3 regions of the Pantoea sp. E2023-21 genome follow, and region 3 is predicted to be linked to each of the others. Evidence: predicted binding sites of a transcription regulator. Region 3 holds the regulator's gene; each other region holds the start of a gene.
The links. The regulator ArgR, encoded in region 3, controls arginine synthesis, uptake and breakdown. The targets are predictions, from matches to a motif close to ANTGAATAAAAATACANT.
Positions count from the first base shown of each region.

Region 1: a site for ArgR is predicted at 1,639-1,656, ahead of argF (ornithine carbamoyltransferase). Genes of this name have one in related genera too.
Region 2: a site for ArgR is predicted at 1,792-1,809, ahead of argC (N-acetyl-gamma-glutamyl-phosphate reductase). Genes of this name have one in related genera too.

Region 1 is NZ_CP195344.1:3,816,603-3,820,794, forward strand. Features, by position in the region: gene pyrB (aspartate carbamoyltransferase) at 1-363, opposite strand, end outside; gene argF (ornithine carbamoyltransferase) at 607-1,614, opposite strand; gene rraB (ribonuclease E inhibitor RraB) at 1,777-2,199, shown strand; gene miaE (tRNA isopentenyl-2-thiomethyl-A-37 hydroxylase MiaE) at 2,260-3,021, shown strand; gene ACRQ84_RS17845 (GNAT family N-acetyltransferase) at 3,110-3,613, opposite strand; gene ACRQ84_RS17850 (valine--tRNA ligase) at 3,680-4,192, opposite strand, start outside.
Region 2 is NZ_CP195344.1:3,102,051-3,106,242, forward strand. Features, by position in the region: gene argB (acetylglutamate kinase) at 1-666, opposite strand, end outside; gene argC (N-acetyl-gamma-glutamyl-phosphate reductase) at 682-1,686, opposite strand; gene argE (acetylornithine deacetylase) at 1,856-3,004, shown strand; gene ppc (phosphoenolpyruvate carboxylase) at 3,258-4,192, shown strand, end outside.
Region 3 is NZ_CP195344.1:2,814,975-2,819,166, forward strand. Features, by position in the region: gene mdh (malate dehydrogenase) at 35-970, opposite strand; gene argR (transcriptional regulator ArgR) at 1,395-1,865, shown strand; gene yhcN (peroxide/acid stress response protein YhcN) at 2,355-2,618, shown strand; gene ACRQ84_RS13170 (YdgH/BhsA/McbA-like domain containing protein) at 2,709-2,975, shown strand; gene yhcN (peroxide/acid stress response protein YhcN) at 3,077-3,343, shown strand; gene ACRQ84_RS13180 (barstar family protein) at 3,395-3,664, opposite strand; gene ACRQ84_RS13185 (NAD-dependent succinate-semialdehyde dehydrogenase) at 3,690-4,192, opposite strand, start outside.

The sequences.
Region 1 (4,192 bases), 1.0 Mb from region 3:
GCCGGAGAACTCGGTCGCCAAACGCGCCGCGCCTTCCTGCGGATGACGCATCACGATGGCATCGACGTAGGTGCCAATCACCGAAATGGTATCGGCGAGGGTTTCGCCTTTCTTGCCGAGGGAAGTGTTGCTGCCATCGGCAAAGCCGACCACCGACGCGCCGAGACGATGCATCGCGGTTTCAAATGACAGGCGCGTGCGCGTGGAAGCCTCAAAGAAGCAGCTGGCAATAACGTTGTGCTTTAGCAGCTCCGGCTGAGGATGGGCTTTCAGCTGGGCGGCGGTATGCAGCACCAGCTCCAGCTCGTCGCGGTTGAGATCGTTGATGGAAATAATGTGCTTGCGATATAGCGGGTTGGCCATAGCGTTCTCCTCTGCGCTGCCGGATTGCGGACAAAAAAAAGCCCCTGCTTAAGGGGCTTTTTTTACGATCGATTGATGACGGAAAGAAACAAATGCGCCGCCCGCTTTCAGGCGTCGTTGAGCGTCAAATTGTGCGCTGCACTGTGGCATGTTTCCTCCGGCAAATTGGGCCGCATTATACGCATTCACTGATTTGCATCAAGCAAATATCGCGTGCGAGGTAAACGTTTGCGGCACAGCAAATTATCGCTTGCCGAGCGTTGCTACCATCACCGCTTTAATGGTGTGCATGCGGTTCTCTGCTTGATCGAACACGATACTGTGCGCGGATTCAAACACCTCATTACTCACTTCCATGCCATCCTGCAAACCATACTGTTCAGCCATTTGGCGGCCCAGCGTGGTTTTGTCGTCATGGAACGCGGGCAAGCAGTGCAGGAACTTCACCTGCGGGTTGCCGGTCAGTGCCAGCATCGCGCTGTTAACCTGATAGGGACGCAGCAGGGCGATGCGATCTTCCCACACCGATTTGGCTTCGCCCATCGACACCCATACATCAGTGTAGATGAAGTCGGCACCTTGCACGCCTTCAGCGATATCTTCGGTCAGCGTGATTTTGCCGCCGGTTTGCTGCGCGGCCACGCGGCATTGTTCTACTAATTCCACTTCCGGCCAGCAGCCTTTCGGCGCCACCAGACGCAGATCCAGGCCCACTAGCGCTGCGGCTTCCAGCATGCTGTTGCCCATGTTGTTGCGCGCATCACCAACATACACCAGCGTCATTTGATTCAGCGATTTGCCGGGCAGATGTTCCTGCATGGTCAACAGATCGGCCAGCAGCTGCGTAGGGTGAAACTCGGTGGTGAGGCCGTTCCACACCGGCACGCCAGCGAATTCCGCTAAGGTTTCCACCAGTTGCTGGCCGTAGCCGCGATATTGAATACCGTCATACATGCGTCCCAGCACGCGCGCCGTGTCTTTCATCGACTCTTTATGGCCGATTTGGCTGCCGCTTGGGCCGAGATAAGTGACGTTAGCGCCCTGATCGTAAGCGGCAACTTCGAAAGAGCATCGGGTACGAGTCGAGTCTTTTTCGAAGATGAGCGCGATGTTTTTGCCTTTCAGATACTGCGTTTCGCTGGCATTTTTCTTGGCGTGTTTTAATTCACCTGCCAGACTCAGCAGAGAAGCGATTTCGGCTGGGGTAAAATCCAGCAATCTCAGGAAATGTCTTTGATGTAGCTGACTCATACAGCACTCCGGATGCCTACATTAAATGAATTAAAATTCAATCTAACCGTATGAATATGCATTTTCAACCCCAGCGTTAAGAAACTTGTTGTTTTGTGTAGTGGCGCGCGAGGCAGTGTGGGAAAATAATTGTATTCAGCCGAATATTTTGAGGACACACCCATGGCATATGAAGCATTGCTGGAAGAACAGCGTGAAGAGACGCGACTGATCATTGAAGAGTTGCTGGAAGACGGCAGCGATCCTGATGCGCTTTACACTATCGAGCATCATCTCTCCTGCAACAATTTCGACTCGCTGGAAAAGGTCGCGGTTGATGCCTTCAAGCTGGGCTACGAAGTGAGCGAGCCAGAAGAGCTGGAGCTGGAAGACGGCACCACTGTAATGTGTGTGGATATCCTGAGCGAAGGCGCGTTGAAGCCTGAATTGATTGATGCGCAGGTTGAGCAGCTGGTGAATCTGGCGGGCAGCTACAACGTCGATTACGACGGTTGGGGCACCTACTTTGAAGATCCTGATGCCGAAGATGAAGACGACGATGGCGAATTCATCGACGACGAAGAAGACAACGGTGTGCGTCACTAAGCATTAATGGGCGGCGCTCGTCGCCCTGAAACCTTCTCCCCGTAAGACAAAAGATTGCCCATGAATTACGCTCCGCTATTAGAACCGATCTATCAATTCCTGCATTGCCGCACGCCACAAGCGTGGATTGATGAAGCGCGCAAGCCGGAAAATCTGACGTTGCTGCTCACCGATCACATGGTTTGCGAATTGAAGGCCGCGCAAACCGCGGTGTTTATCATCCGTAAATACGTGGCGGATAAGCCGAGTGGTGATGCCATTCTGGCGTGGCTCAAGCCGTATGAAGACTTCATCTACCGCGATGAGCAGGACAGTAACTTCATCAATGCCCACAAGAATCTGACCAAAAGCATCATCGTGCGCAACGAGTTGCCTTGGGCCGACGACCTGGTGGAGATGATGGTGCTGCTGGTTAAAGAGGAGCTGCATCACTTTTATCAGGTATGGGAAATCATGCAGTCGCGCGGGTTGCCGTATCGCAAAATCACCGCCAGCCGCTATGCCAAAGGGCTGATCCGTGAAATCGCCACCTATGAGCCTGATGCGCTGGTGGATAAGTTGATTTGCGGGGCGTATATCGAAGCGCGATCCTGCGAGCGTTTTGCCAGCCTGGCGCCGTATCTGGATGAGCAGTTGGAGAAGTTCTATATTTCACTGCTGCGATCGGAAGCACGTCACTATCAGGATTACCTGAAGCTGGCGCAGCAGATTTCGCCAAAAGATATCGCGCCGCGTGTACGCGTATTTGGTGAAACGGAAGCGCGCCTAATCAGCGAGCCGGATGGCGAACTGCGGTTCCATAGCGGTGTGCCGGCGGTTTAATAGATTGATTTCTTACCGGTTACGCGGTGCGCATGAATGCGCACCCTACGTTACACCGTAGGGTCGCCATTTATGGCGACCTCATTCATCACAACACCTTCAGCATGCGCACTTCGCAATCCACATGCCCGGTGCAGCCCATCGCGCTGTCAATCAGCTCAAATCCCAACGACTCATACAATTTAATCGCACGCGTCAGGCTACCGGTAGTTTCCAGATAACAGCGCTGAAAACCTTGCTGACGGGCGAACGCCATTGCGCGCAGCGCCAGATCGCGCGCCAACCCTAAACCGCGCACCTGCGGCAGAAAATACATTTTCTGCAGTTCACAGATATCCGGCGCGCTACAGGCCAACGGTGCGACACCGCCGCCGCCCACCACCACGCCATCATGCTCAACTATCCAGTAGGCGCTGTTGGCTTCGTTATAGAGCTCGAACAGGCGATCCAAATTGGGATCGGACACGGTGTAGCCTTTATCCGCCGTCAGACCAAATTCAGCTGATACGTCGCGGATCACTTTTGCAATCCACGGATTATCAGCGGCGGTAATGGGGCGCACCTGTAAATTGATGGGGGCGTCGGTGGTCATCATTATCTTCCGGTATAAAAAAGCCGGGCAGTGCCCGGCTTCGATTAAGCAGTTGGACTGAAGCGCTTACAATGCCGCAATCACGCCCTGCTGTTCAAACAGTTTTGCTTTAGATTGTTCCAGCTCAGCCACGCGCTCGCGCTCTTTCGCCACCACAGCTTCCGGCGCACGTGAGACAAAGCCCTCATTCGCCAGCTTGGTCTGGATCTTCTCGATTTCGACATCAAGTTTCACCAGCTCTTTCGCCAGACGCTCGAGCTCGGCTTCTTTGTTGACCAGATCCGCCATCGGGATTAGCAACTCCGCGCCTTCAACAATCTTGGTGACCGAAACCGGGCCTTTCTCGCCCGCAGGCAGAATGGTCAGGCTTTCCAGACGCGCCAGACGCGACAGGAAGGTGCGGTTCTCTTCTACACGACGCTGGGCGGCGGCAGAGCAGTCACGCAGTAACACGTCGAGCGGCTTGCTTGGTGCAATGTTCATCTCAGCACGGATATTACGTACCGCGACGATCGCCTGCTTCATCCACTCAATATCGGCTTGCGCCTCGGCATCTTCTTTTGCCGCGTCATACTGCGG
Region 2 (4,192 bases), 290 kb from region 3:
ATCAAGCGCCGCATTCACTTTCACGATCATGCCATCGGTAATAATGCCCTGGGCGATCAGCTGTTCCGCTTTCGCGGCGGTCATCTCTTCGATGCGCTGACCTTTGCCGTCGAGAATACCGCTGACGTCAGACAACAGCACTAAATCGGCACCGAGGGTCGCGGCCAGCGCGGTCGCAGCCTGGTCGGCATTGACGTTCATCAACGCGCCGCCGTCGGTGATGCCAATTGAGCTGATGACCGGCATGTAGCCCGCGGCCAGCAACGTATTCACCAACGCCGGATTACCTGGCGTGGCGTTGCCAACGTGTCCCAGCTCTTCATCGAACTGCGCCACATTGACCAAACCGGCATCGCCCAGGCACAAACCCACTGCGCCGATGCCATATTTCTTCGCCCACGCCAGCAGCGTTTTGTTGGCGGTACCGGCTAACGCACCGGTAATAATGTCAATCTGATCGGCTGGCGTCACGCGCAAACCGTTCTTCTTTTTCACCGGCAGCGCGAGCTTCTTCATCAGCTCGTCCACCACGCAACCGCCGCCGTGCACAATGATCAGCGGACGCTGATGTTCATTGCGATACGCCAGCAGGGCATCAAACAGACGGGCCAGCGCTTCTTCGCTATCCAGCAGCACGCCACCCAGTTTAATGATTAATGGATTCATTGCGTTATCCGTTGGTTAAATCAGAGACAGCGTTTCGGGGAAGCCGAAACGAATGTTCAAACACTGAACCGCCTGCGATGAGGCACCTTTCAGCAAGTTATCTTCGGCAGCGACCACAATCAGGTGTTCACCTTGCATGGCGAAGCCGATGTCGCAGAACGGCAAACCAACCACCGCTTTCAGCGCCGGAACGCCTTTGTCATACACGCGCACCAGCGGCTTGTCGTGGTAAGCGTGATGGAAGGCATCGGCGACATCCTGCTGCGTCACGCCCGCTTTCAGGCGGCAGGTGGTGGTCGACAAAATACCGCGCGGGAAGCTGCCCAGATGTGGCGTGAAGATCACTGGCGTGCCGAGATGCGCCACGATTTCCGGATGATGACGGTGATTAAACAGGCCGTAAGGCTGCAAGCTCACTTCACAGAAGCTGGTCGCCACATTGGCTTTACGCCCTGCGCCGCTTACGCCGCTGGTGGCATTGATCACCGGCCACTGTGCATCGTTAAGCAGGCCCGCTGCGATCAGCGGTTTCAGCGACAGCTGTGCTGCGGTTGGGTAGCAACCCGGCACCGCAACCAGTTCCGCGTCTTTAATTTTGTCGTGCTGCCATTCAGCCAGGCCGTAAACCGCCTTGTCCAGCCAATCCTGATGCTGATGGCTGAAACCGTAATATTGCGTATAAAAAGCATCGTCGTTGACGCGGAACGCGCCGGAGAGATCAAACACCACGCAACCTGCTTTAAGGAATTCGGGTGCCAGATCGTGGCTGACTTCGTGGGCCGTGGCGAGAAATACCACATCCACTTTATCGGCCCATTCAGCGGCATCGCTCAACGGCTGCAACGGCAAATCAACAATGCCTTTGAGCTGCGGATGCAAATCCGACAATAACTTTCCGGCATCCGGGCTTTGCGCTGAAACCGCCAAAGCGGTTATGTTCATATGCGGATGGCGATTCAGGTAGGTGGCAAGCTCTACGCCAGCGTAACCACTGGCACCAACGATCAGCGTATTCAACATCAGGCTGTATACCTTATTACAGTCACACGTATCGGGTCGCGGCCTTGCCCCGTTGCCCAGAATGCCGTTTGCAGAAGATTTGATGCTTCACATGCAAGCGACGTTATTGTATTTTTATTCACTATTAATGCATGAATATTGATACATCCTAACCCAAGGACCGTCAACAGTGAAGACAAAATTACCACCTTTTATCGAACTCTACCGCCAGTTGATTGCCACGCCATCAATCAGCGCAACCGACAGCGCACTGGATCAGAGTAATGAAACTTTAATCAATTTGCTGGCCGGCTGGTTCCGCGATATTGGCTTCAGTGTAGAAGTGCAGCCGGTGCCTGGCACGCGGCATAAATTCAACATGCTGGCACGCAGTGGATTGGGCGCAGGCGGTCTGTTACTCGCCGGTCATACCGACACCGTGCCTTACGATGATGGCCGCTGGACGCGCGATCCCTTTACGCTGACAGAACATGACAACAAGCTATACGGCTTGGGCACCGCCGATATGAAAGGCTTCTTCGCCTTTATTCTGGATGCGCTGCGTGACGTTGACGTGACCAAACTTAGCAAGCCGCTCTACATCCTCGCCACTGCCGATGAAGAGACCACCATGGCGGGCGCGAAGTATTTCTCTGAATCAACCCAGTTGCGTCCAGATTGCGCCATCATCGGCGAGCCCACCTCGCTCAAGCCGGTGCGCGCTCATAAAGGTCATCTGTCGAATGTGATTCGTATTCAGGGACAATCAGGCCACTCCAGCGACCCATCGCGCGGCGTGAACGCCATTGAGCTGATGCATGAATCCATCACTCAGCTTATGCAGCTGCGTAACACCCTGAAAGAACGTTACAACCACGATGGTTTTGCCATTCCGTATCCAACCATGAACTTTGGCCATATTCACGGTGGCGACGCGGCCAACCGCATCTGCGCCTGCTGTGAGCTGCACATGGATATTCGTCCGCTGCCGGGCTTAACCCTGAGCGATTTAGATGGTCTGCTGAATGACGCGCTGGCGCCAGTCAGCGCGCGCTGGCCAGGACGTTTAACCGTGGGCGAGCTGCATCCGCCGATTCCAGGCTACGAATGCCCGGCCGATCATGAGCTGGTGCAAGTGGTGGAGAAGTTGCTGGGCGTGCCAACTGAAGTGGTGAACTATTGCACCGAAGCGCCTTTTATCCAGCAATTGTGCCCAACGCTGGTTTTAGGCCCGGGATCGATCAATCAAGCCCACCAGCCAGATGAGTTTATTGATACTGCATTTATCAAGCCGACTCATGCGCTTATCACCCAAGTCGTGCAGCATTTTTGTCATTGATGAACAACAGATGGGGCATTTCACTGTTAAATCAGCAAATTGCCCCGTCATTGTTCGGGATTTGATAATAAGAATAACTTATCTCGCTTCGCTGCAAGCAAATTCTTTGAATTTCCGTCATTTAGCAGCACATTTACGCAGATTTAAGGCAATTGACGTGCAGGAAGATACGTGGCTAGATAAAAGACGATGTTATGCCCGTGGATAATTCCCGTGGGGATATTTAAAAAGATGATGAGGGTGTCAGGGTCCAATGAACGAACAATATTCCGCAATGCGAAGTAATGTCAGTATGCTCGGCAAACTGCTCGGGGATACGATTAAGGATGCACTAGGAGAGAACATCCTCGACCAGGTGGAGACCATCCGTAAACTCTCTAAGTCATCCCGTGCGGGAAATGACACCCATCGTCAGGAACTGCTGACCACGCTGCAAAATCTGTCGAATGACGAGCTGCTGCCAGTAGCACGTGCGTTTAGCCAGTTCCTTAATCTCACCAACGTGGCTGAACAGTATCAAACCATTTCCCGTAGCGGTGATGGCGCGAACCATCCTGAACTGTTGAAAAAGACCTTTGAGCGTCTGAAACAGCAAGGTGATATCAGCGAAGCGGCTATCCGCCAATCGATTGAAGAGCTGTCACTGGAACTGGTGCTGACTGCGCACCCCACCGAAATTACCCGCCGCACACTGATTCACATGCTGGGCGAAGTGAATAGCTGTTTGCAGCAGCTCGATCACAGCGATATCTCTGACTATGAGCGTACGCAGGTAATGCGCCGTCTGCGTCAGCTGGTGGCGCAAGCCTGGCATACTGACGAAATCCGCAAATATCGCCCAACGCCAATCGATGAAGCCAAATGGGGCTTTGCCGTGGTGGAAAACAGCCTGTGGCAAGGCGTACCAGCTTTCCTGCGTGAGTTGAACGAACAAGTCGAAGAGAGCTTTGGCATCAAGCTGCCGGTCGATTTCGTGCCGATTAAGTTTACGTCCTGGATGGGCGGCGACCGTGACGGTAACCCGAACGTCACCGCGCCGATTACCCGCCATGCGATGCAGTTGAGTCGCTGGAAAGCCGCAGACCTGTTCCTGCGTGATATCGGCGTGCTGGTTTCTGAGCTGTCGATGTCCGAATGCAGCGACGAAGTGCGCGAGCTATGCGGCGATCCCGAAGCGCTGGAGCCTTA
Region 3 (4,192 bases):
CAGCCGGGCGTTTTTGATTACCGCTCAGTGTTTATCACTTCACAAACTCTTCGCCCTGCGCGATATCTTTCTTCAGCGTTTCCAACATACCGTTCAGCGCCTGCTGTTCGAAGGCACTGAGCGTCCCCAGCGGACGGCGTTCGACGATGCCGTTTTTACCCAGCAGCAGCGGCTGCGAGAAGAAGCGGGCATATTCGCCATCGCCTTCCACATATGCGCACTCCACCACATTGGCTTCACCTTGCAGGGCGCGAATCAATGACAGGCCAAAACGCGCCGCCGCTTGTCCCATCGACAGCGTCGCCGATCCGCCGCCGGCTTTGGCTTCGACTACTTCGGTGCCCGCGTTCTGAATACGTTTGGTGAGATCCGCCACTTCCTGCTCGCTGAAGCTCACGCCTTTCACCTGCGACAGCAGCGGGAGGATAGTAACGCCTGAATGCCCGCCTACTACCGGCACTTCAATCTCGTTAGGCTGCTTGCCTTTCAGCGCCGCGACAAAGGTATTGGCGCGGATGATATCAAGGGTAGAAACGCCAAACAGGCGATTCTTATCATATACGCCGGCTTTCTTCAGCACTTCAGCCGCAATGGCCACCGTGGTGTTCACCGGATTGGTGATGACGCCAATCAGGGCTTTCGGCGCGGTGCTCGCCACCTGTTCGATCAGGTTACGCACGATGCCGGCGTTGACGTTAAACAGATCGGCGCGATCCATGCCCGGTTTACGCGCCACGCCAGCAGAAATCAGTACTACATCGGCACCCTGCAGCGCAGGTGTGGCATCTTCACCGCTGAAGCCTTCCACGGTGACTGCCGTAGGAATGTGGCTGAGGTCAACCGCCACGCCGGGCGTGACCGGGGCGATATCATAAAGTGTGAGAGCTGAGCCTGCGGGTAATTGCGTTTTAAGCAGTAGTGCGAGCGCCTGGCCAATACCACCAGCGGCACCGAGAACGGCAACTTTCATCCTGAACTCCTTATTAAGGTGGGGCAGAGATATGCCGAAAATCCATCAGGTTACGAGTTTAATCAACTTCTCAGGCGATAGCGACTAAACCTGTCGCGCACTTAACACTACGCCGCAATCGGCTCCCGAGACATCTCCACTTCAGAAGTCGCCTGAATGATTCATTCGCAGCCAGAACACAATGGACGGCAATGATCATCGATATAGTTGTTACCACATCAATAATATAACAACTTCGCAACCTTCGCTTTGCGCGCCCACCCGCGATTTTGGTGCAACATAATATTCTGTTATTATGCCCGCCCCGCAGGTCATTACCGCGATTCTCTTATCAGACTTATTGCATAAAAATTCATCTAAATGCATAATAATTTATCTGCCGTGGGCCTGTTGCCCTCTGCAACCCTCTTTTTATTGGTAGCTTATGCGAAACCCATCGAAACAAGACGACTTGATTAAGGCGTTTAAAGCCTTATTGAAGGAAGAGAAATTCAGCTCCCAGGGCGAAATCGTGCAGGCGCTGCAGGAAGACGGCTTCGAGAATATCAATCAGTCCAAAGTTTCTCGTATGCTGACCAAGTTCGGCGCAGTACGTACCCGCAACGCCAAGATGGAGATGGTTTATTGCCTGCCTGCTGAACTCGGCGTACCCACCACCACCAGCCCGCTGAAGAATCTGGTGCTGGATATCGATTACAACGATGCGTTAGTGGTGATTCATACCAGTCCGGGTGCAGCACAGCTGATTGCTCGCCTGCTGGATTCTCTCGGCAAAGCAGAAGGGATTCTCGGCACCATCGCCGGTGATGACACCATCTTTATTACGCCCGCGCGCACCTTCTCGGTGAAACAGCTACACGATGCTGTACTGGTTTTATTCGAACAAGAGCTATAAAAATCTGCTGATTACCGGCGGATCTGCTGTCGGTAATCCCAATCCTCCCGCATGCTTCGTAACCAATCTGTTACAAATCCCTTTGTAAATAATAAGTTATCCATATGCCCAGCGGTTCTTTTCACTTCTGTAGATTGGTACGACCTTTGCCCCTGCTTAACTCAACGCGCTATTTTACACTGCTTTACTTATAGTGATTAGTGTCATTAGCTCCCCATAGCGTACTCGCTAGCGAGATCAACCATGATCTTTCGCACTAAAAGATAATTTGATGTAGATCATTGTTTTTGCTTTGAAATACACCCAGCTGATTAATGTTTGGGCGTTTTTTATAACTCTTGGTTCTAAAAAAGTGCCATAAGGATAAAGAATTACAACCAAACATTATTAGCTAGATATTAATTTCGTGAGTGATTAGATCTATACTTAGTTTCGTGATGCAAATCACACGAAAGAAAAAGATAAAAATAGACGACGAGGAAAAATATCATGACCGTTAAAACTACTATCGCAACACTAAGCATTCTCTCTGCCCTGTCATTTGGTGCTTTTGCAGCAGATTCTATTAATGCCGAGCAGGCAGCGAATCTGCAACCCGCAGGCACTATCAGCGTCAGCGGCGTGGGCGGTTCACCTATGGATATTCGTCAGCAGCTAAACGATAAAGCCGATCAGCAAGGTGCTAAAGCGTACCGCGTGATCGAGGCGAATACCGGTGACAACTATCACGTTACCGCTGAACTGTACAAATAAGTTACTGATTCAGGACGCAATGTGAACGGTGACCCGTTTGAGACGCACTTGCCTCTCAGGTTACCGAACCCAATTTCAGGAGAGTGAATCATGAAAACCAAATTTACTGTCGCAGTGCTGGGCCTGGCTTCTGTACTTTCTTTCGGCGCAGGCGCCGCAAGTCTGGTTTCTAACCAACAGGCCGAACAGCTGCAATCCTTGAACCAAACCATCAGCGTGAGCGGTGTTGACGGCGACCAAACCAACGTTCGTCAGGCACTGTCACAGAAAGCTGACGCTCAGGGTGCCAGCCATTACCGCATCATTGAGAGCAACCGTGGCGATACTTTCCACGTCACTGCTGAACTGTACAAATAATCACTAATCGAACGTCCGGCGCCTTAAGAGTGCCAGGCAATAGATCGACGACCCGCCCACCCATTTCTGCCGCAGGTTGTTGATTAAATGAGGAGAAAATTATGAAAATCAAAACAACCATCGCAACTGCTAGCCTGCTTTCCCTGTTCGCCTTTGGTGCTTCTGCAGCACAACTGGTGACTGAAGAACAGGCGCAGAATCTGCAACCTACCGGCAGCACTGTATCAATTAGCGGAACCGGCGGTTCACCAATGGATTATCGCGCTGAGCTTTCTCAAAAAGCCGATGCGCAAGGCGCCAGCGCTTATAAAGTGATTGAAGCCAAAACCGGCGACAGTTATCACCTGACCGCTGAGCTATATAAGTAATTCCTCGTCAATTAAGACGAACCCTTTGGCCCCGCTCGCCGGGGCCCTTTTTTACTTAACGTTGAAGCGGAGCTGGCCTTCCAGCTCCTCTTCTGCTTCATCAAATAACAGGATCAATGCGCCATACCGGCGTTTCTGCCCTTTCCCGAGATTTACAAATTCAATGTCCAGCGGCAACGGCAGTTGCTCACCCACCAGCGCGTCCCAAAGATCGTCCAGATCGTTGATAGCGAGATCGGTTAGCGCAAAACGATCGCTAAACTGTCGATAAAAATGGGCTTGATCGACAATCTCGTCGAAATCGAAACGCTCGGTTCTCATCATGACGCCCTCTTAGTTGTCGCGGCTAGCTTAGTCCGCCGAGGTGCAGCGCTTTCACTTCCAGATACTCTTCCATCCCCAACACCGAACCTTCGCGTCCCAATCCTGACTCTTTTATGCCACCAAACGGTGCCAGTTCAGTCGATACTGCACATTCATTAATGCCGATCATGCCCGCTTCCAGCGCCGCCGATACGCGGAACACACGCTGAAGATTCTGGGTGTAGAAATATGCTGCCAGGCCAAACTCGGTATTATTGGCGCGTTCAATCACATCGGCTTCATCGTCGAAGCGGAAGCACGCCGCAACCGGACCAAACGTCTCTTCCTGTGCCAGCTTCATCTCCTCATGCGCTTCTGTAATCACCGTTGGTTGCCAGAAGTTGCCGCCAAGGGGGTGACGTTCGCCGCCGATCAGCAGTTTGCCACCCTTGCTCACTGCATCTTTGACGTGCTCTTCCACTTTTTCCAGCGCGGACGGCTCAATCAGCGGGCCAACAATCACGCCCTCTTCCACGCCGTTACCGA